Regions from separate parts of the Brevibacillus parabrevis genome, predicted to be linked through region 3. Evidence: riboswitches for the same ligand, from Rfam matches in the RefSeq annotation. Region 3 holds a riboswitch; each other region holds the start of a gene.
The links. A riboswitch is a leader RNA that binds a small molecule or an ion and turns the genes downstream of it on or off. The one in region 3 is predicted to bind S-adenosylmethionine.
Positions count from the first base shown of each region.

Region 1: it holds a riboswitch for S-adenosylmethionine, as region 3 does, so the genes downstream of both, IRJ17_RS08075 (sugar ABC transporter substrate-binding protein) here and metK (methionine adenosyltransferase) in region 3, are expected to answer to the same signal.
Region 2: it holds a riboswitch for S-adenosylmethionine, as region 3 does, so the genes downstream of both, IRJ17_RS01780 (methionine ABC transporter ATP-binding protein) here and metK (methionine adenosyltransferase) in region 3, are expected to answer to the same signal.
Region 4: it holds a riboswitch for S-adenosylmethionine, as region 3 does, so the genes downstream of both, IRJ17_RS12770 (pyridoxal phosphate-dependent aminotransferase) here and metK (methionine adenosyltransferase) in region 3, are expected to answer to the same signal.

Region 1 is NZ_CP064090.1:1,689,264-1,697,031, reverse strand. Features, by position in the region: gene IRJ17_RS08085 (ABC transporter permease) at 1-549, opposite strand, end outside; gene IRJ17_RS08080 (sugar ABC transporter ATP-binding protein) at 551-2,041, opposite strand; gene IRJ17_RS08075 (sugar ABC transporter substrate-binding protein) at 2,119-3,138, opposite strand; SAM riboswitch class I at 3,263-3,383, opposite strand; gene IRJ17_RS08070 (ATP-binding protein) at 3,583-4,839, shown strand; gene IRJ17_RS08065 (GNAT family N-acetyltransferase) at 4,862-5,800, opposite strand; gene IRJ17_RS08060 (DUF421 domain-containing protein) at 6,066-6,788, opposite strand; gene IRJ17_RS08055 (IclR family transcriptional regulator) at 6,965-7,699, opposite strand.
Region 2 is NZ_CP064090.1:384,288-392,055, forward strand. Features, by position in the region: gene IRJ17_RS01760 (SRPBCC family protein) at 443-892, shown strand; gene IRJ17_RS01765 (peptide ABC transporter substrate-binding protein) at 965-2,617, opposite strand; gene IRJ17_RS01770 (MetQ/NlpA family ABC transporter substrate-binding protein) at 2,809-3,651, opposite strand; gene IRJ17_RS01775 (methionine ABC transporter permease) at 3,708-4,373, opposite strand; gene IRJ17_RS01780 (methionine ABC transporter ATP-binding protein) at 4,374-5,387, opposite strand; SAM riboswitch class I at 5,498-5,617, opposite strand; gene IRJ17_RS01785 (Ger(x)C family spore germination C-terminal domain-containing protein) at 5,723-6,304, opposite strand; gene IRJ17_RS01790 (LCP family protein) at 6,378-7,391, opposite strand; gene IRJ17_RS01795 (MFS transporter) at 7,581-7,768, shown strand, end outside.
Region 3 is NZ_CP064090.1:1,473,692-1,481,459, reverse strand. Features, by position in the region: gene IRJ17_RS07035 (sensor histidine kinase) at 1-497, opposite strand, end outside; gene IRJ17_RS07030 (polysaccharide deacetylase family protein) at 494-1,510, opposite strand; gene metK (methionine adenosyltransferase) at 1,654-2,865, opposite strand; SAM riboswitch class I at 2,998-3,098, opposite strand; gene IRJ17_RS07020 (S8 family peptidase) at 3,277-5,847, opposite strand; gene IRJ17_RS07015 (SLAP domain-containing protein) at 6,134-7,129, opposite strand; gene IRJ17_RS07010 (SLAP domain-containing protein) at 7,170-7,768, opposite strand, start outside.
Region 4 is NZ_CP064090.1:2,701,810-2,709,577, reverse strand. Features, by position in the region: gene IRJ17_RS12785 (extracellular solute-binding protein) at 1-452, opposite strand, end outside; gene IRJ17_RS12780 (LysR family transcriptional regulator) at 606-1,517, shown strand; gene IRJ17_RS12775 (hypothetical protein) at 1,555-2,025, opposite strand; gene IRJ17_RS12770 (pyridoxal phosphate-dependent aminotransferase) at 2,242-3,423, opposite strand; SAM riboswitch class I at 3,508-3,621, opposite strand; gene IRJ17_RS12765 (MFS transporter) at 3,718-4,998, opposite strand; gene moaC (cyclic pyranopterin monophosphate synthase MoaC) at 5,002-5,484, opposite strand; gene IRJ17_RS12755 (methylated-DNA--[protein]-cysteine S-methyltransferase) at 5,717-6,253, shown strand; gene IRJ17_RS12750 (2OG-Fe(II) oxygenase) at 6,246-6,959, shown strand; gene IRJ17_RS12745 (SPL family radical SAM protein) at 6,974-7,768, shown strand, end outside.

The DNA.
Region 1 (7,768 bases), 220 kb from region 3:
CAAAATGACGGGAACAGGCAGGGATAAAATTTTGCCTTGTCCGAGCCAGAGGAACCATTCCTGGAATTTCCCCGGAGCCATCGAACCGTCTTCCAACGGCATGTTGGCGTAAATCGAGTAGCCTTTTGAATAAGTCATATGAAGTCCGTTGACGATGTACAGCATCGCCAGTGTCGCCAGCAGATCGGGAATGCGGATTTTGACGACCAGAAAAGCGTTGACCAATCCGACAATCAGACTGAGCGCGATCGGGACGACCAAAGTGGCAAACACGCCCTGCTCGTACCAGACCATCATGGAAGCCGAAACGACTGTGGTCAACGACACCGTCGAACCGACAGACAAGTCGAAGCCTCCGACAATCAGTGAAAACGTAACGCCAATCGCGACGAACGTTACGATCGAGATGGAACGCAAAATGTCTGTGATGTTGTCGTACGTGAAGAAATACGGATTGGTCAGACTGAACAACAGCATGACGATCACAATTACTGCGACTGTACCGTATTTGTAAATAAAATCAAACAAGCTGAATTTTTTACCTTCCACCTTACTCACCCCCGCTGGCATAATACATCATCGTCTCCTGTGTCGCGTCCGCGCGGCTCAGCTCCTTGACGATTTTCCCTTCAAACATGACCAAAATCCGGTCGGCAATGCCCAATACTTCGGCAAACTCGCAAGAAAAGTAGAGAACGCCCTTGCCCTGCTCCGCCAGCTTTCCAATCAGGCGGTAAATATCGCTTTTCGCCCCGATGTCGACGCCTTTGGTCGGCTCGTCGAACATGAACACTTGCGCATCCGTATCCAGCCATTTGCCAATCGCGACTTTTTGCTGGTTTCCTCCGCTGAGGTAGCCAACCAGCTGTGTGATGTCTGCCGTCTTTACGCCCAGACGGCTCACCAGCTCCCTCGCCTGCTTCGCTTCTGCCCCTCTGCGGACAAATCCGAGCCGCGACCACTTCTCCAAAGCGGAGACAGACAAGTTGTTCTGGACAGATTCCTCGACAAAAATGCCTTCTTTGCGCCGTTCTTCCGGTACGAGGACGATTCCCGCATCAACAGCGTCCTTCGGCGACCGCAGCCGCACCTCTTTGCCGCTCAGCCTGACTTGTCCCGCCTCGGCGGTATCCGCTCCGAACAAAAGTCTCGCCAGTTCCGTCTTCCCGGCTCCAACCAGCCCGACAATCCCGACAATCTCGCCTTCGCGAACGCTCAAATCGGCGCGGCGAACCTTGCCGCCAGCCACTCCCGCAGCTTCCAGAAGCACCCCGCCTACAGGCACTTCGACTTTCGGGAACTCTTCCTCGAAGCTTTTGCCCAGCATGTTGCCGATGACCTCATCCATCGTCGTGTGGGACGTCTCGCTCGTCACGATCAGTTGACCGTCCCGCATGATCGTGATTCGGTCGCATATCTCAAAAATTTCCGGCAGGCGATGGGAAATGTAGATGATCCCGACACCCGCTTTTTTCAACTGGTCAATGATGAGAAACAGCCGCTCGCTCTCCTTCGTGCTCAACGGAGCTGTCGGTTCGTCAAAAATGACGTACTTCGCTTTTTGCACGGTCGCGCGGGCAATCAGGATCAGTTGCTTTTCGGACAGCGTACATTCCTCGACGAGCATGCGCACAGGGATGGAAAAGCCGAAGCTCTGCAAAATGCTTTCCGCTTCCTTGTGCAAGCTCGGCCAGTTCATGAATCCTTTGCGGCCTGCCGAGACAATCTGATCGAGCAAAATGTTTTCCGTCACGCTCAAGTACGGGATCAGCGCCGTATCCACTTCCTGGTACACGCACTGGATACCTAAAGCTTTCGCATCCTGGGGCGATTGGATCGACACCTCTTTGCCATCAATCGTGATGCTCCCCCCGTCAGACTGATACGCGCCCGTCAAAATTTTCATCAAGGTACTTTTCCCCGCCCCATTCGCCCCTAAAAGCGCATGAACCTCGCCAGCCTTGACCTCAAAATCGACCGAACGCAGCGCAGGAACGCCGGAGAACTGCTTCACAATCCCTTTCATCTGCAAGCTGGACACTTTTCGCCCCCCCTTAAATAAGCAAGATTCCCGTTGACTGATCAACGGGAATAGCCAAATCAACCAGCTCTATATGCTTACTTGCCCCACTCTTTCACGTACTGGGACAAGTCGCCCATTGTCACTTTTTTGTCCTTAGGCAAATCTTCTTGTTTCACCAGCACCGGATTCAGCTTCACGCTGTCTGGCACTTGCTCGCCTTTGATTTTTTGGAAAATAGCCGCTGCGTGAGTGCGTCCGATGTTCGATGGATCTACGGCTGCAGTCGCTGCCCATGGCGAATTTGCTTCCTGGATCAGTTGCAGGTCTTCATCACTCAGGTCGATGCCGTATACTTTGATTTCTGTGCGGCCTGCTTGCAAGATCGCACGGGTTGCCCCTTTGGCAAATTCATCCCAAGATGCCCATACAGCCGTGATGTCGCCTTTGTTCGGATATTTTTTCAGGATGGCTTCCATCTGTGCTTGGGTATCCAGCGCCGTGTTGTTTGTCGCGGAACCGAAAGCGGCGACTTCCTTGATATCCGGATATTTTTTCAGGAACGCTTCATAAGTCACCTGACGTTTTTCCATCGGGGCAAAGCCTGCCACCCAAATTTTCACGATGTTGCCTTTGCCGCCGGAATCTGCCGCCAGCTTTTCCAGGCTCAGTTCTGCCAGCTTGTTGTCGTCTTGCTCGACAATCGGCACGCCAGGCAGCTTGATGTCTGTGTCGAACAGAACGACCGGGATTTTTTTGTCGACAGCTTTTTGCGTACCTTGTTGCAACGCTTCCGCTGTACCGTGGTCGATCAGGATGCCGTCGAAGTTTTGGTTGACCGCAGCGTCAAGATTCGACGCCATTTTCGACAAATCCGTATCTGCGTTGAATACTGTCAGCTCTCCGCCGTTTTTCTCGACTTCCTGCTTCACACCGTTAATGTATTGAGCCGAAAACGTTCCTACATTTTGGCGCATGATCAGGGCAATCCGTTTCGCTTTTTCGCCGGAAGCGCCGTTTGCCGCCGTGTTTTTCGTATCGGCTCCGCCGCCGCACGCGGTCAAGGCCACCGATACTGCCAGTACGAGTGATGTGATAAGGCCCAGTTTCTTTTTCATCGAAAAATCCCCCTTTTTCTTTGTTCCTTGTTGTGCTGCAAGCCGAGGAGGCGACGACCTTCCCTTTCCAAAAGGAAAAGCCTCTTTCAACAGATGAAAGAGGCTTGATCGACAAGATTCGCGCCTCTTATCTGTCAGGTATCGCTACCTGTTGGAGTTAGCACCTTGGCTCGCAAGACATTGATCTTGCCAGCTAGGTTGCCGGGCGTCATAGGGCCATTCCCTCAGCCTTCTCTGGATAAGAGTAGTTATTATTTTCGAAACCTTTGTATTAGTATATAGAGACTATAATCCGTGTTTTACCCATCTGTCAACTAGGTTTTTAAAACTTTTCTCCTTTAAATTTATTCCGTCGGCGCGTCCAAATTTTGGAGGAATCGTGTAGGCTCTTGTCGAAATATCGTAGATTGAAGCAGCCATGCAAATTTGCGATGGGGATGTCCGATGATTCTACTAAAAGAAGTAATTTTGCAGATGTTTTTTGCTCTGACGCCATTTGTCCTGTTCAATATTTATTACCGCGACCGAATGCGCAATTACAGCCGCGCTTTCATTCTTGTGACCAGCTCGATTTGCATGTTTCTGGCCATGACCTTCGCGACCAGCGTCTCGGAAGGCGTGATTTTCGATATCAGGCACATCATCGTATTTTTTGCCCTAGTCTATGGGGGAGTGCGGATCGCGCTGGTCTTGCTGATCGAGTCCGCGCTATACCGCTATTATTTGGGTGGTGAAGGCATCTGGCTCGCGCTGCTTGCCCTGGTTGTCACCTTTGCCATCTCCCTCCTGATGTATCGGCGTTACAAAGCCAGTTATCGGAAAACACTGTATATTTTTTTGACGGGCGCGCTCTTTTCCCTGGTAGCTTTGGGGTTGACCTATCTATACTTTCCCACCTATGTATCCCATCATCCTGCCTACTACTTGTTCGTGATCCCCGTTCAAAACTTTGTCGGAATTTGGCTTTTGTTGTCGCTATTTAGCAAGTGCGTATCCGACAAAGAACTGTTTATTCGACACGCCCAAAATGAAAAAATCGAAACGATGAGCCATGTCGCCGCATCGCTTGCTCACGAGGTGAGAAATCCGCTCACAGCGGTCAAAGGATTTTTGCGCCTGATCCAGGAAAATCCCGAGAATATTACGAAAACCGATCAGTACATCCGCATCAGCATGGACGAAATCCAGCGGACGGAAGCGATCCTGACCGAGTATCTCGCTTTGTCCAAGCCGCTCAAGGAGCGCACCGAGCTAATCAACGTATGCGACCAGCTTTACGTCGTGCGGGAAGTCATGCTGCCTTTTGCCAATATGCACAATGTCGAGCTGGAGCTGCAAGCTTATGAAAAGCCTGTCACGATTCTGGCCAATCCCGACGAGTTCAAACAAGTCTTGGTCAACTTCATCAAAAATGCGATCGAAGCTTGTGAGGAGACGGTCAACGGCAAAGTGTCCCTCTCGCTGTTCATTGAGAAAAGCAACGCCATGCTGATCATCAAAGACAACGGCATCGGGATGGACGAAGGCCAGATCAAACGCCTCGGGTCCATTTATTTCTCGACGAAAACAAGCGGAACCGGTCTCGGGCTTACGTACTCCTATCACGTCATCCACGCGTTCGGCGGGTCGGTAAGCGTGTCCAGCAAGCCAAAAGTCGGAACCAAATTCACGATCACGTTTCCGTATCACGCGCAACCCTAGCCGTCAGTCGAGTGATCTGGGCTTAAACGAGCGACCTGGTCATGAATACTTGCTTGGCCATCACGTCAAAACCCGCCCTTTGCAAAATGCGGATGGTCATTTCGTTGGAAGCTGGCAAATTGACCGTGAGGCGATACAGCTCCTTGTCCCATGGCGAAAAGACATGGGCAAGAGCACTTCTGACAATCGCCTCCCGGTCGGCCCGTTCCGGCCTTGCCTCACACTGAAACAGCAAGGCTGTCGTTTGTTTTCCGTTTTCAAAAATCCGTCTGTACAAGGCATAGCCGATTACTTGTTTGTTCTCATCGCGGACGAGTACCGCTTGCTTGTTCTCAATCGTTCTCCACTGAATATCCCAAAGCGGTTTGGTCCAAAAGTCCAATGAATACACGTCATCCGGCATGCCTTCAAGCAATTCGTAGGACGGACTTGCTTCCTTTTGCAAAGCGGAAAGCACGCCTTCTTCTGTGGAAGACGCCTCGACGTTTTTCAGCGAAGTTGGATGTGACCGCTTGTGGTCATGAGCTTTTTGTTCCAGAAAAATCGACTGGTCACAGACGGCGAAGCCTATTTTCTCGTACAAGGCTATCGCCCTATCGTTCTCCCGAATGGCGACCAGCGCCGCAAGCTGTACACCCTGCTCCCGATATATTTGCAAAGTCGCTTCCATCAAGGCTTGGCCCACTCCGCTCCGCCTATGCTCCGGCGCTACCCCTGTCCCGCCATTCCACCCAACTTTTTGCCCGTCCCGCTCCCAAATTCCATTCAGTACAATTCCGGCAGGATCGCCGTTTACAAACGCAACCAGCGAATGCGTTGGCGACAACTCTTCCTTACCCATTTTCCAGATGAGTGTGTCCGCCGTCTTCGACTGATCGAAAAAGTACCCGGAAAACCCTCTGTTGTAAGCTAAAACAGTCTCTGCCACCGTACATTGCTCCATTGATTTCAAAACCAGCACAGCCATTCCTCCTCGGCTTGGATGACATACGCGTTTATTTTATCAAATAATTTTAAATTGATAAAATATTTTTGATTAAAGGATTTGCAAGCGAGTATCTTCGGCCGTAAGAAAACACCAGCGGCCTCTTCCGGCTTTTTTCTTGCTCAGCCAAATAGTCGCAGGCAAAAGGAAATGTTACATAGAAAAGACCGCCTGACCAAACCGTTCTGTCAAGCGATCCGTGACGATCCTTCCGCATGTTTGATTGCTCTGTTCCCTTTTTCTAATGGTGGACGGGCGGCACTTGTTGCTCGTTCTTCGGATGTTTTTCAAAAAACAGCAAATCGTTTTGCCGGTTCAATGTAGCTAAAAATACTTGCTCAACCGCGACGCCGCTTTTATGTAGCTCCTGCAAAAGCCAGTTTTCATCCCGCTCGCGATAGGTCAACACTTCTGCGCATATTTTCCCCTCGATAATCACAGGCAAGGAAATGCCTGTCGAAGCCGTCTTGATTTGCAAATCTTGTCTCGTCACGGTCTGCTGTGCCGATTTTTTCAAGACCGTCAAACGCCCGTTGGCCTCGATAATCGCCATATCAATCTCGGCGAGATCGAAAATATCTTTTTCCCGCAGCATTTGCAGCACGTTGTCGAGGGAATAGCGGATTTTTTTCAGCTGATCGACGAGAAACTCGCCGTTGTAATAAACAACCGTCGGCTCAAACGTGACCATTTTTCCAAAGCGCCTGGAAACGACCGACCATTGCGACACGATTCGTTGCAGCACGCCCAATGTTACAATCGCGACAGCTATGGGGATATGGTGGACGTTCGGTTCGGCGATATCGGCCCCTGCCACAGAGCCTAACGTGATGATCACCATAAAATCAAAAACAGGCAGCTCGCCAATCGAGCGTTTTCCCATGAATAGCGTCACAATCAACAATAGCGGCAAAATCGAGCAAACCCGCCCGATCACGATCAAGCTTTCACTGAACAGCTCCACCCACTTGTGCCCCCTGCTCTATGCCTTTCTTCATTTTACTATGTAAAGTTTTGGAAGCAATTATACAAGTTCGCCGATCAAGAAAGGCCGTTTCCCGATTTCCCGAGCTGACGGCCTTGAAAAAGACGTTGCTATTTTCATATCGCAGAAAATTTTCCATTATATGGACCAAAAAATTATATGCTCCCCAGCCGCTGCGATGTTTTGTGGGCAGCATCCTGCACGCGCTCGATCAAATAGTTCAACCGTTCTTCTTTCAAATCAAAGGTGACGATTCCGATGCTGAGAGCACCGATTACTTTTTGCGTATAATCAAAAATCGGAGAGGCAACAGAAGCTGTATTCTCTGTCCGTTCCGCAAAACTCACCGCGTAACCAGCCTTGCGAATCTGGGCCAGCTTCTCCATAAATGCAGGCGTCTCCTCCTCGCCGACGAGCTGAAGCACGGTCTGCCTCGCTTCCTCCTCTGGCATGTGCGCCAAAACGACCTTGTTCGCTGCACCGATGTGCATCGGGATGCGCAAGCCAAGCTGATCGTAGATGCGAATATTGTGCTGGCTGTCCACTCGATCGACCACGATCGACTCCAAACCGCTCGGCTGGCTGAAATAAACGCTTTCCTCGACTTCTCTGGCCAGCTCCTCAATCATCGGTTTGATCACTTTGCGATAATCGATCCGATCCAGGACGCGAAGTCCAAACTCCATCCACCTGATTCCCAACGTGTACTGCTTCGTCGCCGCATCGTGCTCCACCAAATCGTGATTCATCAAAGTGTACAGGAGGCGATAAGTCGTACTCACCGGAAGCTGGCATTCTTTCGCCAAATCGTTGATGGTCCACCACTTTCTATGCTCGTCCGACGCAAGTGCCGTCGCAATCGCCATCGCCCGATCAAACGATTGAATCACTGTCATTTCCCCTTTTTCTATGTTCTCGTCTATCTCATATCTTAAACTACTCGCTACAATTTTGTGAAT
Region 2 (7,768 bases), 1.1 Mb from region 3:
ATTAGTATAAGACGCATTTATCAATAAAATGTTGCTTGTATTAAATTGGGTCCCGATAATGTGTTTTATGTAAACAAGCGTCCGAAAGTCCAAATTCGGGCGTTTTTCGCCATTTTCAGCGATTAGCACAAAACTGACACCCGTCATTTGTCCACCACTCATGGACAAAACAGCCTTTCCCTCGAAATTCCTCGATCTTACGTTAGCTTCGATTTGCTTCCATTTTCATTTTGATAGTTGTGGCCACCGATTATAAATTTCTACCATACAACTCATCGTAAGCATCAATGTATTTTACCGCAGCATATCCGGATTTTTTTCCATTTAGTCCGCCTCCTGTCGCGTTTTTACAATACACCCCTGTTTTGTCTGTCTATACTAAGAGTAGTAGTTGCAGCTGGGGATTACAATTTCAAAATTTATTGATAACAGGAGGCACGACATGGATCATATTTTCAATTTTTACATCGGAGCTACCCCGGAACGCGTATGGCACGTTCTCACTTCGGAAGAGGGAGTCAAAAGCACGTTTTTCAACTCCGTCATCCGCTCCACTTTTCAAGTCGGTGACGATCTGGCTTATGTCGGGCCAGGAAATGATGGCCCTGAGACAGTCCATGTGTACGGAAAGGTTCTGGCATTCGAGCCGCAGCAAGTCTTCAGCTTCCTGGAGCATCCTGGCCCGTCTTACCGGCCCAACCACGCTGAACTGCAGAGCCGCGTGACCTTCAAGCTGGAGCCTGTCGGCGGATGTACACGACTGACCTTGATCAACGACCAATGGACCGAAAATCATCCTTCCAACGCCAACGCGAGTCAAGATTGGCCGATGATTCTCTCCAACATCAAGACGTATGCAGAAACAGGAAAAACGTTGGATTTCGGCTACTAAGCCGGACAATTTGAAAAGGAAACCCCGGAAGCGGCATGCCTTGGCACTCTCGCTACCGGGGTTTTTGGCCTGCTACTCGACCATCTCTGCCCACTTCAGATCGATAAAGCCCAATCCGTCTACCTGTACGCCTTTTACCTTGTCGCTTTGCACCCACACGTCGACATCCGTAAAGAGCGGAATGACTGGCATGGCATCCATGAAAATTTGCTCGGCTTCCGCAAACAGCTGCTTGCGCTTCTCCGGGTCACTCTCCAAGGCGGACTGTTTCAAAAGCTCTTTGTAGCGCTCGTCTTCCCAGCCCGTATCGTTGTTTCCGGTCTTCGCGTCGCGGAACATTTCCAAATAGTTGATCGGATCGTTGAAATCGGCATTCCAGCCCAAGCGGCCAATCTCGTAATTCAGTTCATGCAAATCTTGCAAGTGAACCTTAAATTCTTTGATCGCCAGCTTCACGTCGATGCCGAGATTGCGTTTCCACTGATCCTGCATGGCTTCCGCGATTTTTTTGTGTCTGTCTGTCGGGTTGTAGGACATCGTAATCGTGGGCAAGGTGGTCACACCCAGCTCTTGCATGCCTTCCGCCAACAGCTTTTTCGCTGTCTCGACATCGTTGTCGCGGAAGTAGCCTTCCGGTTTGATAATCATCGATTGAGGCAGCATTCCCATCGTCGGCACTTGTCCAACCTGCGTGATGTTGTCCACGATGCTTTGGCGATCGACCGCATAGGCCAACGCTTTGCGGATTTTCGCATTTTTCAGCGGCCCTTTGGTCGTATTGATTTTGTACCAATACATCGTCGCTTTCGGATGAACGACCAGCTTGCCGGCTTCCTTCAAAGACGGGATCGCATCAGTCGGCAAACCGCCAAGCGGTTGACCAGCCCAGTCCAGCTCGTTGTTGTCGAACATGGACAGCGCTGTATTGTCATCCTCGATCATGGCAAATTCGATTCGGTCGAGTTTGACAGCATCTTTATCCCAGTAGTTTTCGTTCTTTTCCAATACAATCTTGCTCTTGTGCTCCCAGCCCGTCATTTTGAACGGACCGTTGCTAACGTGTGTTGCTGCTTCATTCGCCCAGTTCGGATTGGCTTCTGCCACTTTTTTGTCTACAGGATAATAGGTGTAAAAGGCCGTCAATTCCAGGAAAAATGGTGTCGGGTTTTCTAGCGTGACTTCAAGCGTTTTGTCATCAAGAGCTTTTACCCCCAGCTCGGTTGCTTGCGCCTTGCCCGTATGCACCTTTTCCGCATTTTTGATGTAGTATAGCTGGTACGCATATTCGGCACCCAGCTTCGGATTGAGCACACGCTTCCAGGCATACTCGAAGTCGTGCGCTGTCACCGGATCGCCGTTACTCCACTTCGAGTCGCGAATCGTAAACGTGTACACGCGTTTGTCGTCGGATATTTTCACGTCCGACGCAACCGAGTTCATCGGCTTGGCGTCTTTGTCTAATCTGGTCAAGCCGTCAAAAGTAGCACGAACGACCGCGCCTGACGTAGCATCCTTGGCAAGCCCAGGGTCCGCCGTCGAAGGCTCGCTTGTCAGGTTGGCCCTGAACACTTGCGGCTTGCCAGCGCTCGCCGTCTGCTTGGCTTCTCCTGCTTTTTGCTCGGCAGGTGCAGAAGGCGGAGCGGCGGCCTGGTTCCCGGAACATCCTGCCAAAATACTTCCAGCCACAAGCGACACGCCGAAAAGTAGTTTGAATGTTTTGTTCATCTGAATTTTCCCCCTTATCAATTTTTTTCTATCGCCACCACAATATACTCGACAAAAATCGTCTTGAGAATGGGGTTCGGTGAGATTTAATTAAATTTTACGAATATTTATACTTTTATAAATGAAAATAAACCCAACCAGCCACACGGGCCAAATTGGGTTTATTTGTTGATTCATCAATTAGCTGTTCCTTAGAATGCAGGAACGATGGAACCTTTGTATTCATCTTCAATGAACTTTTTCACTTCTGGGCTGTTCAGTTCTTTCGCCAGCTTTTGGATCGCTTCGGAATCTTTGTTGTCTGGACGAGCTACCAGGAAGTTCGCATATGGAGACTCTTTGTCTTCAAGGAAGAGAGCGTCTTTTGTCGGCACCAGTTTTGCTTCGAGTGCGTAGTTGGTGTTGATCAGCGCCAGGTCAACTTCTTCCAGGACGCGTGGCAGCATAGCAGCTTCTACTTCTTTGAACTTCAGGTTTTTCTTGTTTTCTACAACGTCTTTTACCGTTCCGCTGATGCCAGCGCCTTCTTTGAGCTTGATCACGCCGTTTTTCTCCAACAGAGCGAGCGCGCGTCCGCTATTGGTCGGGTCGTTTGGCAAAGCAATGGTTGCGCCTTCTGCCAGCTCGTCAACGGATTTTACTTTTTTGCTGTAAGCACCGAAAGGCTCGATGTGCACGGCGATTACTGGCTGCAAGTCCATGTTTTGACCTTTATTGAACTCTTCCAGGTAAGGCTTGTGCTGGAAGAAGTTTGCGTCCAGTTGCTTTTCATTCAGCTGTACGTTTGGTTGTACGTAATCGGTAAACTCTTTCACTTCCAGGTTAACACCTTGTTCTTTCAGCTTTGGAGCGATGAACTTCAAAATGGCTGCGTGTGGAACCGGAGAAGCGCCTACTTTCAACGTTACTTCTTGCTGTTGTCCGCCTTGTGCGCCGCCTTCAGTTGGAGTTGGAGCTGTTTCCGTTTTGCTTCCGCACGCTGCCAAGGAAAATGCCAATACGGTAGAAAGTACAGATACGACTAATTTTTTCATAAATGATTTCCCCCTATTTTTTGGTCTGTGTTCTGCAAAGCTTATATGGAAAGACCTTACTTGCGGCTGAATCGCATAACCAGGCGATCCCCCAGCGACTGCAAGATCTGGACCAACACGAGCAAAATAATCACTGTAACAATCATGACATCTGTCTGGAAGCGTTGGTAGCCGTAGCGGATTGCCAAATCTCCCAGCCCGCCGCCGCCGATTACGCCGGACATCGCGGTGTAAGAGACAAGGGCAACTGTCGTGATCGTAATCCCGGCCACCAGACCTGGACGCGATTCAGGAAGCAGCACGTTCCAGATGATTTGCCAGTTGGAGGCTCCCATCGACTGAGCGGCTTCGATGACTCCTCGATCCACCTCTCTCAGCGAGGTTTCCACCAGCCGCGCAAAAAACGGGGCTGCACCGATGACGAGCGGCGGAATCGCTCCGAGTACCCCGAGTGAAGTACCCACAATTACTTTTGTCACAGGAATCAGCAAGATCATCAAAATGATAAACGGTACAGAACGCAGTATATTGACAACGAATGAGGCAATCGCATAAAACACCTGGTTTTGCAAAAGCTGTCCGCGAGAAGTCAGGAACAAAATAATCCCCAGCGGCAAACCAATCAGGATGGTAAACAGTGTCGAGAAGCCAAGCATCGTCAGCGTATCTATTGTTCCCTCGGCGATCTCCGACCAATCCACATTTTCCAAAGTCCAGTCCATCTATATCACCTCTACTTCCAAGCCACGCTGACGCAACGTCTCGATGGTTTTTTCGTTTTGACGGACATCGCCTTCCAGCTCGACGACCAGTTGGCCGTACGGCGTATCCTTCATGCGGGAAATCGTTCCTTGCAAGATGCTGAACACCGTGCCTGTTTCTTGCATCGTCTGAAACAAGATCGGCTGGTACGTCTTTTCCCCCAGGAATGTGACGCGGGCAATCGTGCGGTTTCCTGCCGCCTTTTCGTGCGCGACTGCTTCCCGCAGCTCGCTGGAATCGGCCACCTGCTCGACAAATTCCTGTGTCGTCGGATGCTGCGGCTTGAGAAACACGTCCAGAACCTCACCCGACTCGACAATTTTTCCGCCATCGATGACGCCTACGCGGTCGCAGATGGAACGGATCACGTGCATTTCGTGCGTGATCAGCACGATGGTCAATCCCAGTTTGCGGTTGATATCGAGCAAGAGCGCGAGAATCGAGTTCGTCGTCTGCGGATCGAGGGCGGAAGTCGCTTCGTCACACAGCAACACTTTCGGATCATTGGCCAGCGCTCGGGCGATGCCTACGCGCTGCTTCTGACCGCCGGACAATTGCGACGGGTACTTGTCCCGATGCGCTTCCAGCCCGACCAGTTTGAGCAGCTCGTCCACTTTTTTCTGGATTTCAGCCTTCGAGCGATTGGCGAGCTTGAGCGGGAAAGCGACATTCTCGCCTACGGTCGCGGAAGACAACAGGTTAAAGTGTTGGAAAATCATCCCGATCTGGCGGCGCTTTTCCTGAAGCTTGCTGTCATCGAGCTTGGTCAAATCCACTCCGTCGACAACGACTTGTCCTGACGTAGGGCGCTCCAACAGGTTGATGCAACGAATCAGGGTACTTTTCCCCGCACCGGAATGCCCGATGATCCCGTAAATTTCCCCTTTATCTATGGAAAGGTCAATCCCGAGCAATGCCGGAATCGTCTTGCCTTGTACTTGATAGCTTTTATGCAGTTGTTGCAATTGAATCAACGCATCCACCTCCCAGCAAAATCTGTCTACATGCCTTGTGAAAAACAGAAAGCCCCTTTTTTCATAAACGAAAAAGGGGCTGCAACGCATGTATACGTTCGCATCCACCCTTCTCATCTATCAAGATCCAACCAATCTTGTAGGAATTGGCACCGCGACGCTCATTTTCGAAAAAATGAACCGGTTGCCGGGCTTCATCGGGCCTGTCCCTCCGCCTCTCTTGATAAGAAAGATTTCCACGTATATTATGTTCGTTTTTCATATTTTCATGATACAAACCGGATTATATCCTTTTTGAAAATATCCCGTCAATAGCAATCCCAGGAAAAACTTTTTTAATCTATCACTCCGTTGCGGATAATGGTTGCCTGAACATGAAAACGAACAGACGCCTGCCGGAAAATTTTTCTCCAGTCGCGGTTCGTCGTCTCTTTCAATCCCCTCTGCTGGGCGCGATAGACGATGCCAAATCCCGCCGGATCGACGTCCAGTTGCTGCAATTTTTTGACGACTTTTTGCAGTTCTTTCTCGATTTCCTTTTCCAATGCGTCCTCCATCGTTTTCATCATTTTGCTGTAACGGGAGGAGATGCTGCCAATGCCTTTTTTCGCAAAGTGCTCATTGTACAAATGCCACCCGTATTTGCCCGCCTGAAAGTTTTTTGTCTGATTGCAAATTCGCCTTGTCCCGCATGCCCTTGCTCGTTTCCCCAGTCCCAAGTGCCTTTCGACATGGTCGATATTCAGTCTATCCTGATCGATTTCCCTCAGCTTCGGAATAAGCTCGCTGTACACGACTTTGGCATCCGCCATGCTCGATATGAAATACAGCCTCGCACACCCATCCGGGTCATCGATATGCTCGGCAACCAGGTCCCCGATATGCGAAAACCATCTATGCAGGAACTCCTGGTCCATCTCCTTCACCCCAATGTGCCTGTACTGTAGAAAATCATGGATAGTGTGCCCAAATATGCAAAAAAACAGCACGCTACATTCGCGTGCTGTCTTTGCTGTCTGTACTGTCGTCTGTTTTGTTGTCCTCTTGTTGCATCGTTTCAGTCGGCGGCTCAAGCTTTTCCTGAATGAACGACTGAATCTGGTCTACGTCGGGAATGAGCACAGCTCCTGCCTTGTGCGATTCCCGGAACATTCCCATCGGCGGCAGCTGATAGTTGCCCGGTTGCATCGTATCGAGCTTCAAGCCGAGCGCGGACAGCTTCAGCATGTCCATGGAGCTGATGTTCGTCTGGATGTACGGCGCCACTTGTTTGAGGATGGACGGCAACTGGATCAGGGATGTGCCGCTCTTCATCTGGCTCGCTACAGCGGCGAGCAATTTGCGCTGACGCTCGGTGCGCGTATAGTCGGATGTGGCGTCATGGCGGAAACGGACGTACTGCAACGCCTTGTTGCCATCCAACTGCTGCACACCTTTTTTCAGATTGATATCGTAGACGCCTTTATCTGTCGGGTCATGGTAATACATGTTTTTCTCTACGTCGATCTCGACGCCGCCCACTGCGTCGATCAGCGCCTTGAAGCCTTCGAAATCGGTAATGACGTAGCGATCCACAGGAAGTCCGGTAAACTGGCTGACCGTCTTCATCGCCAGCTCAGGCCCGCCGTCTACAATCGCCGAGTTGATGCGCGAGCTGCCATTTCCGGGAATGTCCACATACGTATCCCGCAAAATGGAGAACAGATCGTAACGCTTGGATGCCGGGTCGATACTGACCAGCATCATGGAGTCGGAACGGGGAAGCCCGTTATTTTTCATTCCCCTGCGATCCACACCCATCAGCAAGATGTTCACACGCTCTTGACCATCCCACTCGGGTATCTCCGCCGCTTTCGTTGCGGCTCCGCCATCCGGCGGGGCAGGTGTAACAACATTAGGAGCCTGGATATTTTGAGCAAACTCATAAAAGGAGTATCCGTAATAACCCGCTGTCGTGGCAATCACGACAAGCATCAGGAGCAACACTCGTTTCCATATTCGCATAAAGAACTACTCCACCTTTTATTCTCTGTATCTACTTGAACTCATCTCACCACTTGTTTAGTATACTCGAATCTTTACAATGTGGAGCAGCCTTTATTTGGGTAGCTTAACTTTTTATACTTTAACGTTTACAAAATTTGCAATATTCTTTATACTACCTTCATACTCGTTTCCAAGGGGTGACTTGTCGTGCTTTCTCCATCCGCATTTTTTCAGCGTTACCCGCAGGAAGCCCTGTTTTTTCTCGTTGCAAGCTTTATCAATTCTGCTGGCAGCGCTTTCATGTGGCCGTTGACTACTTTGTACGTACATACGATTCTCCAACGCTCCATGACCGAAGCCGGCTTTGTTTTGATGGTCCAGTCTTTGGCGGGCAT
Region 3 (7,768 bases):
TGATGCTGCTTGGCCGATTCCAGCGCTTCCCCGATCTTGCTCAGGTCGCCAGTCAGGTAGCCAAGCACCACGCCCATCTGGGATACAAGCTTCTCGGCGCGTACAATCGTTTCTTCCAATGTACGCAATTGCCGCTCCAGATCATTGCGCCGGCGCTTCAAGTTGTTTTCCCGCTCGCGATAGATGGAAAGCTCCACCTGGATGCGGCTCGCCTCTTCATAGGCGATACGGATGTCATCCTCCGTGTACATGTGAAAGTTGCGGCTGACCTGCACAAGCCTGTTGCGCGACTTTCGATAGGCCAATTCCAACGCATCGACCTTTTGGATTACTTTGGAAATTTCTTGCCTCAGCTCATGCAAATCAAACTTTAGCGAGTTGCCTTGTTGTCTTGCATCTTCGGCTATATCAAAAATTTGCGTTTTACTTGTTTCTACTGTTTCAATGGTTCTCTTGATCACCCCATCCAGCACGCTGATGTCGATCGCTTTGTTCATGATTGCTCTCCTTCGAACTCTTTTTTCGCTTTCGTGAACAGCTGTTGGAGTTTGACCTCATCTACGTCTCGCAGACCCACATCATTGCGTGGGATGGCAAAAGGATCTACCTCTCGTTTGGCGAAACCGGGCGTAGAAGTAAACACATACTCATACCCTGCTTGTCGGGCTGTTTCCAAAACGATCGGATTCGTGTAGCCAAAAGGCAGTGAAATCGCCTTAATGTCCTTGCTCATCCAACCGTGCAAACCTGCGCGAGACATACTGAAATCAACATAGAGCCGATCCCTGTATTCCTTTTCATTTTCTAATCGCTTTACATCCTGCAAGTAGACGGGAGCAGTCTCTGGTCCCATCTCTCCCCATTCATTCCGCGCTTCCTCTTCATGCAGGCTGTAGGTATGGGAACCAATATCAGCCAAGCCAGAGTGAAGCATTTCCATGACTTGTTGACGCGTGAGTGGCGTCGTCATGTTCTCCCGTTTTCGTTCGGCTACATCTCGCAAGCGTCCTGCAATCACGAAGTTCACTGACGGGTAGCCGTATGTACGCAATATCGGAAAAGCCTTCGTATAATAACTTTCGTAGCCATCATCAAACGTAATCAGGACAGCATTTTCTGTCGGCAAGCTCCCGGTATCGACAAAGCGCAAAAACTCATCCAGCGTAATGGGATGCAGGTCATTTTCGTGCAAAAATGCCATATGTTCTGCGAATTGTTCGGGCGCAATCACGTAACGTTGGCCTGCAGCATCTGTCACATGATGATACGTCAGGACGACGACTTGATTGTTATACCACTTTTGCGGCTTTACCGTTGCTTTTTCGTTTCGCGTGACGTTTGGCTCAGCGTTTTCCGTCTCGCTTATGCTTATAGACGTATCGACTTGGGGAAAAGGTTGCACTTTTTGCGCATTCTTTTTTGACTGGTACAAATCACCAAGCCCCAATATCGTCACAACCAACAGTAAACAACTGATAAACACTGTCAGGAAGAGCCTTTTGTTCGGCAAAGAAACCCCTCCTTCACTTCCTCACTAGGAGATTCGACACAGTCCTACATTTTCCCTTTGATCAGGATTCACCAATAATTGGAAATTTCTTCCCATAACAAAAAGAGCCCAGTAGCTTTTACCAGGCTCTTTCTTTGCCGTGCTTATTTTGCCAGTTGAGCAGCCTCTTGCTTCAGAACTTCTGCTTTGTCTGTTTGCTCCCAAGGAACATTCAGGTCATTGCGTCCGAAGTGGCCGTAAGCCGCTGTTTGTTTGTAGATAGGACGACGCAGGTCGAGCTGTTTGATGATACCAGCTGGACGCAGGTCGAAATGTTTGCGAACGAGTTTCACGAGATCTTCTTCGGAAACAGTTCCTGTACCAAAAGTATCAACTGCGATGGATACCGGTTGTGCTACACCAATCGCATACGCTACTTGTACTTCGCACTTGTCAGCCAAGCCAGCTGCCACGATGTTTTTCGCAACATAGCGAGCAGCATAAGCACCGGAGCGGTCTACTTTTGTCGGATCTTTACCGGAGAACGCGCCGCCGCCGTGACGAGCGTATCCGCCGTAAGTGTCTACGATGATTTTGCGGCCAGTCAAGCCAGCATCCCCTTGTGGTCCGCCGATAACGAAACGGCCAGTTGGGTTGATGAAGTATTTGGTTTCAGCATCCAGAAGTTCAGCTGGAACTACTGGTTTGATTACATGCTCAACCAGGTCTTGTTTGATTTGCTCCAAAGTTGTTTCAGGAGCGTGTTGAGTAGAGATAACGATCGTGTCGATGCGAACAGGCTTGTCTCCATCGTACTCAACCGTTACTTGTGTTTTACCGTCAGGACGCAGGTAAGCGAGTGTGCCGTTTTTGCGAACTTCGGTCAAACGACGAGCCAGTTGGTGGGACATGCTGATCGGCAATGGCATCAACTCAGGTGTTTCGTTGCAAGCAAAGCCGAACATCAGACCTTGGTCACCTGCACCAATCGCTTCGATCTCAGCGTCAGTCATTTTGCCTTCGCGCGCTTCCAGTGCTTGGTCTACACCCAGTGCAATGTCAGCGGATTGCTCGCCGATTGCTGTGATAACACCGCAAGTGTCAGCGTCAAAGCCGAACTTAGCGCGATCATAGCCGATTTCACGAATGGTTTCGCGAACCAGCTTTTGAATGTCTACATAAGTGTTGGTTGTGATCTCACCCGCTACGAGAACCAGACCTGTCGTTACAGAAGTTTCGCACGCTACGCGAGCGTTTGGATCTTTGGACAGGATGGCGTCCAGGATGGAGTCGGAAATTTGGTCACAAATTTTATCCGGATGTCCTTCGGTTACAGACTCAGATGTGAACAGACGACGACCTTTTTGCAAAGCCATGAGAAAATACCTCCTTTGACCTCATACAAATAGTTTGGTAGCCGAGTCAGGATTTTATCGACGTAAACGCAAATAAAAAACCTTTTCCATCTTTCGGAGGAAAAGGTTTGAGCGCTTTTAGCTTCCTTCATCCTCTTATCGGCCAGAACAGATTTCCGTCCTGCTGGTTAGCACCGCTCTAGTCGGTTGCCGGGCTTCATAGGGCCAGTCCCTCCGCCTGCTCTGGATAAGAGTATCCATTACGGATTATAGAATAATTGTTTTTCGGGGTGGTGTCAATAGACTTTTCCCACAACTCCGGTTCGAAGCAGGCCAGCCTGTACAAAACGTTGATGAAATCGCCTGCGGGAAGCGAGCGATGATGACTGTAGCGCATGGACAGCGCCTTTTGCACAAGCTGGTCAAGCCTCTTTATACTTGGTACGATTTGGCGATCAATACAACAACCTCGGCCCGCGTAGCGGTTCCCTGAGGCTTGAAGGTCTTGCCATATCCGTTCAGCCACTTTTTTTGCGTCAAAGCCTCGATCGCCGGCGATGCCCAATAGTTGACCGGAACATCGCGATAAGAGGACACGCTGCGGCTATTCACAGCTACCCCTTTCGCCCTGGCGATCATGGTGGCCATCTCGGCCCGCGTTACCGCCTGATCAGGCTTGAGTTGACTGTTTGGATACCCCTTCAAGACTCCGAGCTGATAAGCTACCCCAAGGGTGTTGTACGCCCAGTGCTTTTTTGGCAAATCGGAAAAGACGTCCTTGCCCGTGTACATACTGGCTACTTTCGAGCCGGTGACACGCATCGTCGAAACGAGCATGGTCGCAAATTGGGCGCGGGTCACTGCCTGATCCGGCTTGAATGTTGCGTCGTCGAAGCCTTTGATGATGCCTTTGTCGCTGAGCTTGGCGATTTGCGGACGCGCCCAGTGGTTAGAAATATCCCGATAGCCGGAAATGAGCGGCTGCGGGCTGAGCGTCAATTTGTAGGAATCGTACTTGAAAGGCACGATGCTGCTCATGCGCACGAAATACTTCCCTTTAGGCAGCCGTATGCCGAAAATTTCACTGCCTTGGTCTGACCGCTCTGCCACTTCGGTTGTCGAAGCAAGCGCCACGTTCATGTTTTTCTCATTGTAAAGGGCGATGTGAAACCCGCTTGCTACCGGGATGAACGGAGCGCGAACTGTGACGTACGATTCCGCATCCAATGTAAATTGAAACCAGTCTGAATCTGTCGACGCCGGAATGGTTCCTGACATGACTCCTCCACTGGCAAGCGGAGCAGCTTTGCTATACGTATTATTCGGCTCGTTCCCATCTTTTTTCAACGGGGTAAAGGCGAGATCGAGGCGATATTCGCCGTTCATTGCATTTTGCTGATACTCGCTGACGCGAATGTAGTATTTTCCTGGCGAGACGTCCTTGCTTGCACGTTCGGAAGGATTATCCCTGTCGCTGTTATCGTATACCGGGTCCCAGACCGTATTTTTTCCCGGCTCTTGCTTTCCGATGGCAAGTACCAAGTCCACCCGCTTGTTATCAGGTGTGACCGTCACGTCCATATGCCCGTACTCGCGGACATAGTAGGAGAACCAATCCTGATCCCCTTCCTCATGGAAATTGCCCGTCACGCTGATCTGGTTGCCCACCAGCGGCCTTGCCGTAGCCATCGTATTGTTCGGTTCATTCCGATCCGGGTTGATGGTGAATTTGCTCGTCAGCACATAAGTAAACGCATTAACTCCACCGTTTCTCACCAGCTTGATATTCATTCGCCCAGCTTTTGCAGGAACCGTTATCGTATCCCCGTTCCCGATATAGTAAGTGACCGGCTGACGATTTGCCGGATAAAAAGTCGCTGACATGGCTGAAGATACGCCTGAGTTTACGGATGCGGTGAGACTTACTTTTCCATCGTAAGGAACGTCCATCTTGAACCAGTCAACCGTATCGTTTGGCCCCAGATTGCCACGGACTTGCGCTTCGATCGGAAACGCCTTGGCTCTCTCCAAAACGTTGTTCGGCTCCAAAAAGTCGCTGGACAGCGCATTGCGCACTGCCTTGTTTACGTCCAGAAGACCGTAGCCCGCTTGCCGATCCCAGCCGCCTTCGCCAATATCTGTCGCCGTCTGATAAAGCATCTGCCTGACGTCGAGAGCAGACAGCTTGGGATGACGAGCCAGAATGAGAGCAGCCGCGCCTGCTACCTGAGGCGCCGCTACAGATGTTCCGGAAACTGAACCGTATTTGCCGCCGAGCTTGGTTGTATACACATTAAGCCCCGGTGCCACCAGATTCATCTCCGGCCCTGTATTCGACTGGTAAAGGACCTGGTTTCTTCCGTTTATCGCCCCCACCGCAATTACGGTCGGGTACGCTGCCGGATACGCGACACGGCTTGCCTCATTTCCGCTCGCCGCCACCAGAACCGCTCCGTTTCGTTCCGCGCGGTCGACCGCATTTTTCATAGCCCGGGAGTAAGCCATGCTGCTAAAAGACATCAAAATGACCTTTGCCCCCCGATCGAGGGCGGCGTTGATTCCTTTGGCGATCATGTCAACATCCGTAGTAGATGCGTTTTTGTTCAAGACTTTGACGGGCAAAATTTTGGCGTTCCAGACCACCCCGGCTACGCCGATCCCGTTGTTTCCTTTTGCCCCGAGGACCCCGATGACTTCTGTTCCATGCCCATTGTCATCCTGCGCACTTTTCCCCGGATTGACCAGGTTAACACCAGGGAGCAAATTCCCCTTCAAATCAGGGTGATTGTAATCGGCCCCTGTATCGAGTACAGCAATCGTGATCGCCTGATTGCTGTTCACCACTGACCATGCCTTGTCCGCTTTGATTTGACTCAGGTGCGTCTGGTTGCTCAAGTAGCTGTCATTGGAGGCAGGAGCAGCAGCGAGTGCCTGCCTAACTTCCAAAGGAGCGACGGTGAGCAGCAGCGCCAGTGCGACGGTCACTTGAATTGATTTTTTCATAAAAAACAGTCCTTCCCTCTCTCCCTGCAAATCATGCAGCAAGAAAACCTCTGTCGAAGCCGTTTCCGTCATAAGGCCGCGCTTTAGCGGAAGGTTTTCTTAACGTATGAATACCCGCAAACTTTTGCAATCAATCCCAATACGTTCAAAAAGGTATTCGAGTATGATATTCCTCGTCCTAGCATAGCGGATAAAAAGGGCGAATTGCAACCCTAATTCCCCAATATTTGGAACGTTTTGGCAGTAGAAAAACCCTTTTCACCAGTGGCAAAAAGGGTTTCGTTCATTACTGCAGCAGACCTTTATTGTCTTCGGTTTCAGGCGCTACGTATGTTTCCTGTTTTTTTCTTTGGCGCGCTTGCGGAATGAAAGCAGTCAACTCTGTCACGTCTACTCCTGCTTTTTTAATCGAAGAGGACGGGATGTCAAATGCCCAGACACGCTGGCTGTTCGCTTCCACCTTCATGTTTTGCAAGGTGTAGTTGACGCGGGCAACCGCTTCGCCATCCTTGTCGTGCACCAGGATCGGCACCTCGGTAAACTCCAGGCGCTTCTCCAAACCGTTGCGGAATACAACAACGACTTTCAGACCGTTATCCTCGTTCGGCTTGATTGCGAGAACTTGCAAGTCCACCTGCCCAGCTTCTACCGGAGCTTCTGCCGCTGCTTTTTGCAAATACTGCTCTTGCTCACTGGCACTCAGCCCCATGTTCAGCTCGTGGCTTCCTTCGAGTCGCTGTTTTTGCGGCTTTTTATACACAATCGTCAGCGGTACTTCTTGCTCCGGAATGCGGTCAAACTCTTCCCAACGGAACATAAACTCCGCCGGACGACTGGACATGGAATCGACTGGTCCGCTTGTCATCAAGTCGAACGTCTTTTTCGCCACCTCTTCGCCTTCTGCTGTTACGAGAGAGAGCGGCAGTTTTTGCAACAGTACGTTGCGGTCTGTCGCATTGCGAATGTAGGCAAGCACCAAATAGCCTTCTACGGTCGCCTGTGTGAAGAACGGAATGACACCGACCTCATCACGTACTACAGGCGGCAACTCATCGTGCACATATTGCAGCAATTCCTGCTCGGCCTCGTCCAGCTGCGCGTCCCACGGACCGTTCATCGACAGGAACAGCTCTTTCGACTCCACGCGGTTTGCAGACTGCTGCGGATTTTCAATACCGGATACGCCCAAGTAAAATTCATTGTGCAAATACTCATGAATGTCCTCTCGTACCTGCTCCAAGCTTTCTTTGGAACCAAACCAGTTTTCCAATAACCAACTCATATGTCAACCTCCTCTTTCCCACTTTAGAAAAATCACGCGTCTACTCTACGTCAAGAATCCATCTACGCAGATTGGCATCAGGCTTTTTCACAAATTCCGGCGGGAACACGATCAGCCACGGACGACTGTTGCCAGGCTGGACACAGATCTTTCTGGCGTCAAGAACGCCTCGCGCAACGACATCCCCGTCTGTATCGGAAATCGTTACTTTCAGTTGCTCAGGGCGATACTCCGTCGACAGACCATTGCGGAACAGCATCGCAGCGACCAGTTGCCCTTCTTTCGTTTTGCCGATATCAAAACCCGTAACTTGTACGGTATTCACCGGGATTGGCGGCAAAGAATTGGCGAGCTTCTCCAGACGATCCTTTTGCCGATCGGTCATGCGGTTCTCCATCTCCGGGTCCAGTTCAAGCGTGCGTGGCCAAATATGCGCGCGGTTCCCTGCCTTCATCACGACTTTCCAGCGACTGAACTGGAAGTTGTCGTGCAGATAGGACTCTTCCGGGAACAGCACTTCCCATGGACGGCTCGTATGCGGCGGAATCGAGCCCATCTCGGACAGATCGATTCTGATCCGCGCAAACGGCTTGTCGTCCAGATAGATCGCCAAACCAATCGTTTTAAAACGAACTGGCT
Region 4 (7,768 bases), 1.2 Mb from region 3:
AGCTTCGCCGCAAAGTCTGTCAAGCCCGCAGCGTTATTCGGCGTCCAGCCTTCGAGCAGTTGTCCGTCTTTGCCCAGCTTGTGAATCGACGGCATCGCGTCCATCCAGACGACATCCCAGTGCGGATTGCCTTTTTCCGCTTCGATCCGCGACATGATTTCTGCTCCGTTGCCAGAGACGAGTTTGACTTTGTAGCCTGTCTCTTTTTCAAACATCGGGCCGATGATCTCATCGAAGTCATTGAGATAGACGACGAGCGGCTCTCCCTTCGACTTGTCTTCTTTTGTTGGCGCGCTCCCGGTTGTTGTGGATGCTGCCGGCTGATTGCCCGCTTTGTCTGTACCTGATGCTGCCGGAGTGGTGGAGCCTTGTCCACATCCTGCAAAAAGCAAAGACGTGGAGACGAGCAGCGTCAATACGGACCATTTTGGCTTGCGATTTTTCTTGTTCATTCCGTTTCCCTCCCATTTCTTTTCCTACCGACAACTTTACGCGATTAGTGTGAGCGGAAAGTAAATGAGATGCTAAGCTTGTGTTAAATAACGTCTATGTTTATTGATGGAACGATAGAGAGTATCTATACTGGTGGCGGAGGGATCGACTCGATGAATATTCAGCAATTGCGCGTATTTGCCGTTTCCGCTCAGTGCAAGTCGCTGACCGAAGCCGCCGAAGCTTTGCATATCAAGCAGCCAACCGTCAGCTTTCACCTGAAAAAACTGGAGAGCGACCTCGGCGTGGAGCTGTATTACAAGCAGCCGCGGCACTTTCGCCTGACGGAAGCAGGAGCGGCGCTCTTGCCTTATGCCCGCAGAGTGTCCACTTTGCTCACAGAGGCCGGACAAGTCATGGAGGAGTTTCGCCACGGCGGCAGAGGAACGCTGAAAATCGGGGCGAGCTATACGCCTGCCACCTACTATCTTCCCCCTTATCTGGCTTCATTTCAGGCGGAGCATCCGCACGTCCTGCCGATTTTGACCGTAAAAAAAGCGCGGCCGCTCATGGAGCTGCTGCGCGATTTTGAGATCGATTTGGCGATTGTCTCGTTGTCCATGCAGCCCCAGGACGGTCTGCATGTCATTCCGCTGCTTGCCGACGAGCTGCGCCTCGTTCTCGCTCCGCAAAATCCGCTTGCCCAAAAAAGCGTGATCGAGCTGACTGATTTGCAATCCGAGCCATTTCTCATTCACGAAGCAGGCTCCACCTCACGCGAGCTTGCTGAACTTTGGGCCCAGGAAAACCAGCTGCGCTGGCAAGTGCGCATGGAGCTGGGGGCGATTGAGACGATCAAGGAAGCGACCAAACACAACATGGGCGTCAGTGTCCTGCCGTATCGCAGCGTCGTGCGCGAAAGCGAGACTGGTGAACTGATCGTTCGCGAACTGCCCGGCTACGTCAATCGCCGGCACATTTGCCTCGTCTATCGCCAGGACGACATCATGCCTTATCCGGTCCAGAGCTTCATCCGGTTTTTGCAGCATCAACGCCCGCACGCAAAAAGCCCCTCTCCGCTGTAAAAGGGAAAGGGGCGATTATGTAAATCAAATAGCTATTCTACGCGATGCGAACAACACGAGCCTTTTCTGCTTGCGGCAAGAAAGACAAGTCTACGTGTCCACGTGCTTCATCCAGTCCGATGTCCTCTGCCAAAAGCAGCGCTTCTTCCTGGAAAGTCGGCGTACAGCTTCCTTCGTTCAGCTCACAGAGACGCTTCAAACGCTTCAAGCGATCCGCGCATTTCTCTGCACGCATGCATTCATTGGTCAGCTCACATACATTTACATGGCGCGCATCTGCGATCATGCTGATATCATCTACGTGCACAATCAGCCGCTTGCCTTCTTCTGTGACGAATCCGATCGAGCAAAAATGCGCACCTGACATTTCCAAACGAGTGAGAACCGCATTGGCAAAAATCTCTCCCGTGCGCAGTCGAACCTGAGCTGCTTCAATGGCTCCACCGATCTTCCGCTCGTTGGCGATCACCGTATACATGTCCGTGTAACCGTTAATCTGATAGCGCATAGTACCCTCCCGCTCTTGCTGAGATCAATTATCATTACCATCCTATAATGAAAATCATTATCTGTCAACGGTGAGAATGATTTTTATTCGCCTTGCCTGTCTTGGTTTCCAAAAACGCATGGCCCTTACATTTTACCCAGAAAATCTCCTGCTATCCCCTGATTTCCAAACAAAAACCGCACTTTCTCATGCAGGAAAGTGCGGTCCGTTCTCATCCTATTTGGTATTGGCAAACAGTCCTAATTTCTCAATGCGCTGTACCGCTTCGGCCAGACGTTCTTCACTCGACAACAGCGCGGCGCGAACGTATCCTTCCCCGGTAGGGCCGAAGCCGTCACCGGGAGCAACGACGACATGCGCTTTTTCCAAGAGCAAATCGGAAAACTCGATGGAAGTGAATCCGGCTGGAACCGGGAGCCAGGCAAAAAACGAGCCTTGGGACGGCGGCGCTTGCCAGCCGATGCGGTGCAGATTGGAGAACAAGGCGTTGCGTCTGCTTTCGTAGACAGCCACCAAATCCCGAACGCATTGCTGCGATTCGGTCATCGCGGTTACCGCGGCCATTTGCACAGCACCGAACAGGCTGACGAAATAATGATCCTGAATCAGATTGATCAGTCTCACCAGCTCGCGGTTGCCGACCATCGCCCCTACGCGCCAGCCAGCCATGTTGTACGTTTTGGACAAAGTGTAAAACTCGACACCGACCTCTTTTGCCCCTGGCACCTGCATGAAGCTGACCGGCTTTTTGCCGTCGTAGCTGATCGCGCCGTAGGCAAAGTCGTGGCAGACGACGATCTCATGCTTGCGGGCAAATTGAATCGTTTCCTCGTAAAATTCAAACGGCGCGTTCACCGCTGTCGGGTTATTCGGATAGTTCAAAAACATCAGCTTGGCCCGATCCAAATCGGCTTGCGGAATTTTGCTGTAGTCCGGCAAAAACTGATTTTCTGCTGTCAGCGGCATCATCGACATCCGACCATTGACGACCGCCACACCCGACCAGTAATCCGGATAGCCCGGGTCCGGTACGAGCGCGACGTCGCCTGCGTTCATCAGCACCTGGCAAATTTCCACCAGTCCTGTTTTGCTGCCGAACAAAACCGCTACTTCTTCTTCCGGATCAAGGTCTACGTCAAATTGTTGTTTGTACCAGTGCGCAACAGCCTGCTTCAGCTCCAGTCGGCCGGAAAAAGGCGGGTACTTGTGGTGAAGCGGGTTGGCTGTATGTGCTTGTAGCGCTTCTACGATGTGGGGAGGAGTCGGCAAGTCCGGGTTTCCCTGCCCCAGGTTGATCACATCGTGCCCGTTGGCGATGACTTTATTTACTTTCGCTACCAACGTCGCGAAAAATTGGGTTGGCAGTCGGTCAATCATGTCGGAAGGTTGGATACGCATTTCTCTTCAGTTCCTTTCTTTTCGCCCATACAGCAAAAACCCCCTTTTTCCGTACAGAAAAAGGGGGAGATCAGCTTGGTCACGTCCTTATCTGTCAGGAATGCTCCTGCTGGAATTGGCACAGCATCTGCATCGCTACACGCGCAGATCCGCTGCCGGGCTTCATAGGGCCAGTCCCTCCGCCTCTCTTCATAAGTAAATCACACGGAATATACTGTTTTTAATCTTCTTCATACTACATTGCCTGCTCTCGACGTGTCAAGATGCTTCCCCGCAGGCGCTCGCCTTTTTTCGCTACATCTTTTCTGCGGTTGGCACAGCCACCTTTTGACGGCGATTCAAAAACGTTGTGTGGAAGGCGAAAAACGCCACGGACAAGAGCGCAAGCCCTGCCATGATGTACAAAAGCCCTTGCGCCTGGAAGTGCTGGAAAATGATCGCGCCGAGCAACGGTCCGAGCATCCTCCCTGCCGAGCCTGTTCCCGCGATCAGCCCTTGAATAAAGCCTTCCCGTCCTGCTGGCGTAATTTGCGCCGCTACGGCAGGAACGGCTGGCCAGACGAGCATTTCGCCCAACGTCATGATAAACATCGCGGCGACGAAGCCCGCATAGGAGGTCGACTGCGACAAAATCAGCATCGACAAGGCAAAGACGTAGGAGCCGAGCAGCATTTGCGCTTTCAGCGTGCGAGCAAAGCGGCGAATGACCCAGGCGATCAGCGGTTGACCAAACAGGATCAAGCCGCCATTCAGCGTCCACAGCAAGCTGTACTGGCGCAAGGAGATGCCCAAAGATTGCATGTAAGTCGACAACACCGTCGTCCATTGCACGTACACAATCCAGCTGATCAGCAAGCCGCTGCACAAAAACAGCAAGGCTCCCCAAACCACTTTTCGCGTTGGCTGAAGCTCTCCTGCGCCATGTGCGCCAAGCTGTCCGTCAGCATCGGTCTTGCTCGTGTCCGACTCGCCCGCTGGCGAAGCAGGCAGTGGCCGATTCTCCGCCGCTTTCAGATGGCGCGGCAAAAAGATCACGAAGATGGCGAGAACGATCATTTGCGTGAGTGCGTTCCCGAAAAAGGTCCAAGAAAACGATACGCTCGCCAAAAGTCCGCCCAGCGCCGAGCCTGCCGCCACTCCCGCATTCAACGCGACGTAAATCATGTTGATTCCTTTGCGCCCGCCTTCCGGCCACAAAACGACCGCCAGCGCGTTCATGACAGGAGACAGCGTTCCGTAGAACAGCCCGTTTAACAGCAGCAGGATCGTATACACGGTAAAATCGTGCGTAAGTCCAAGACCGATTGTAATCAAAATAATGCCGACAGAGCCGATTATGATCGTCCGCATTCTTCCCCAGCGGTCAAACAGCATGCCACCCGTGATGCTTCCGATCAAAAACGCGCCCTGGTTCAATAACAGCAAAAAACCCGCTACAGGCAGCGGCTTCCCCAAGTAATCGTGAATGTAAATCGTGACGAGCGGCCATATACATGCCATACCCGTAGAAAAAATGATGGCAGCAACCGCCAGAAGACGAATGCTGCTCGGATAGGATTCCCATTTCTGTCTCATGATCTAGTTCTCTCCCCGACGAAAATCGCCGTTCTTCCCGCCTGATTTGCTCAACAGACAGGTCGGCCCGATGACCATGCCTTTGTCCATCGCCTTGCACATGTCGTACACCGTAAGAGCAGCAACGCTTACCGCTGTCAAAGCTTCCATCTCGACGCCTGTTTTTCCGGTCGTCCGCACGCTTGCTTCCAGGCCCAGCGTTGTCTCGTTTTCAAACGTGAAGCGAATATCAATCCCGGTCAAGGAAAGCGGATGGCACATCGGAATGATGTCCCACGTCTTTTTCGCAGCCATGACTCCCGCTACTTGCGCGACTGCCAGCACATCCCCCTTCTCTACCCGCCCTTCGCGAATACGCTGAAGCGTCTCGGGCTTCATGACGATTTTGCTTTCCGCTACGGCCTCCCGCTTGGTGATGTCTTTTTCCGAAACATCCACCATGCGCGCACGGTTTTGTTCATTAAAATGCGTCAGTTGATCACTCATGTTCCTGTTCGTCCTCCATTTGTACGATCCCGTAACCCGCTTGCAACTTTGCTTCTTCTACCTTACTCCCGCCGCTTGCGAAAAGCAATGGGAACACCGCGAGATTTGTCTTTGGCAAATCATGTCGCACCGCTTTCACTATCTTGCTGATTTATTGCCGAAAACGTACGGAATCGCGAAAACAAAGGTATACTGTGCGTACATCGGCAATCGTTAAGGAGGCGCAAACAAAATGAACAAAAATCAGCACATATACTGGGCAAAAGTAGAGCATGGCGAGTGGAGTCTGCACATCGCAGCAACAGAGAAGGGACTTGCTTTCGTCGGCTCCAATCACCACCCGATTGACGAATTGGCACAATGGGCAGCGCGGCGCAAACCCCGATACGCTCTCGTCCAGGATGCGGCTCGGCTGGCTCCGTACGCCAAAGAGATCATCGAGTATTTGCAGGGAGAACGCCAGCAGTTTTCAGTCGCTCACGATCTGTCGGGCACTCCTTTTCAACAAGCGGTTTGGCAGGCGTTGCAGCAAATTCCGTACGGACAGACGGCCTCTTACTCCGACATTGCTGCCCATATCAACAACAGCGCGGCTGTCCGGGCAGTGGGCGCAGCGATTGGCGCCAATCCGTTGTTGTTGACGATTCCGTGCCATCGGGTGGTCGGAAAAGACGGGAAGCTTACAGGCTATCGCGGCGGCCTCCCCATGAAAACAGAGCTGCTCAAGCTGGAGAAAACGAGCGTGAAACGGAGCGCTGTCCATGTCTGACACGTTGGCGAATCGAATCGACGCGCAAAGCTGGGAGCAGATCGTTCATGAGTTGGATGCACAAGGCTACGCCACTCTCCCGCGTCTATTAAAGGAAGAAGAATGTCAGGAGTTGATCGCGGGCTACTCCGCTGACTCGCTTTTTCGCAAAACAATCCAGATGGAGCGCTACCGCTTTGGCAGCGGCGAATATCGCTACTATCAGGCTCCGCTGCCGCCGCTCGTCCAACAGCTCAGGGCAAGCTTGTATCCCCGGCTGGCTCCAGTAGCCAATCATTGGGGGCAACTGCTCGGACATACGGCTGCTTTCCCTGCGGCTCTGACTGATTTTCTCGATCATTGTCACCAGCACGGACAGACCAGGCCGACGCCGCTGATTTTAAAATACGAAGCAGGCGGCTACAATTGTCTGCATCAGGATATGTACGGAGAGCTGTTTTTTCCGTTTCAGGTTGTGTTTGTCTTAAATCAGCAGGAAAAAGACTTTTCCGGCGGGGAATTTCTCCTGACAGAGCAACGACCACGCGCGCAAAGCAGAGGTCATGTGATAACCTTGGAGCAAGGGGCGGGATTGATTTTCCCCACCTCCTACCGCCCTGTAGCCGGGACACGCGGCTACTACAAAACGACGATGCGTCACGGAGTCAGCACGATCACGACAGGCACGCGGTACAGCCTGGGCATCATTTTCCACGACGCTACGTAAAAGAAGGGATTAGCTTGAAAAGCACGCTCTTTTACAAACAACCGAAGTCGCTCCTGAATAAAGGCAGCGGCTTTCTCGCAGATTACACGCATTCGCTCAACCCGTACACAGGCTGTTCGTTCGCCTGTTCTTACTGTTACGTGCGGCAAATGCCTGTCTCGCTGTTTCGCGGTTTGGACTGGGGCACGTGGGTCGACGTCAAAACCGAAGCAGCCACGCTGCTTGCCAAAGAGCTGAGCAAAGCAAAGGCAAAAGGCAAGGTCACGATTTTCATGTCGTCGAGCACAGACCCTTATCAGCCTGCGGAGTACCGGGAAAAAGTGACACGCTCGCTGTTGGAAGTCATGGCGGACAATCCACCCGACTTTTTGCTCGTTCAGACGCGCAGTCCGCTGGTCACACGCGATATCGATTTGCTCGTTCAACTCGGAGAGCGTGTACGGGTCAGCATGACGGTGGAAACCGACCGGGAGGATATGCGCAAGCTGTTTTCGCCGCAGGCCCCGCCGATTGCGGCTCGGCTGAAAGCGTTGGAGCGACTGGCTGCCGCTGGCGTCCCGACCCAGGCGACGATCGCTCCGGCCTTGCCGAGCACGGAAGCGTTTCCCGACTTGCTGCGGCCGCTGGTCACGCGCGTCTGCCTGGACGACTTTTATATGGGAGACGGCAGCGGCGGCAAACGGACGAGCAAAAACGGCATCCCCGCCCTGTTCAGCGAAGCGGGACTAGAGGAATGGGCGGGACCTTCCGCGTATCGGATCGTCTACAAGCGGCTGTTGCGCGTCTTCGCCCCTGACGAAGTCAAAATC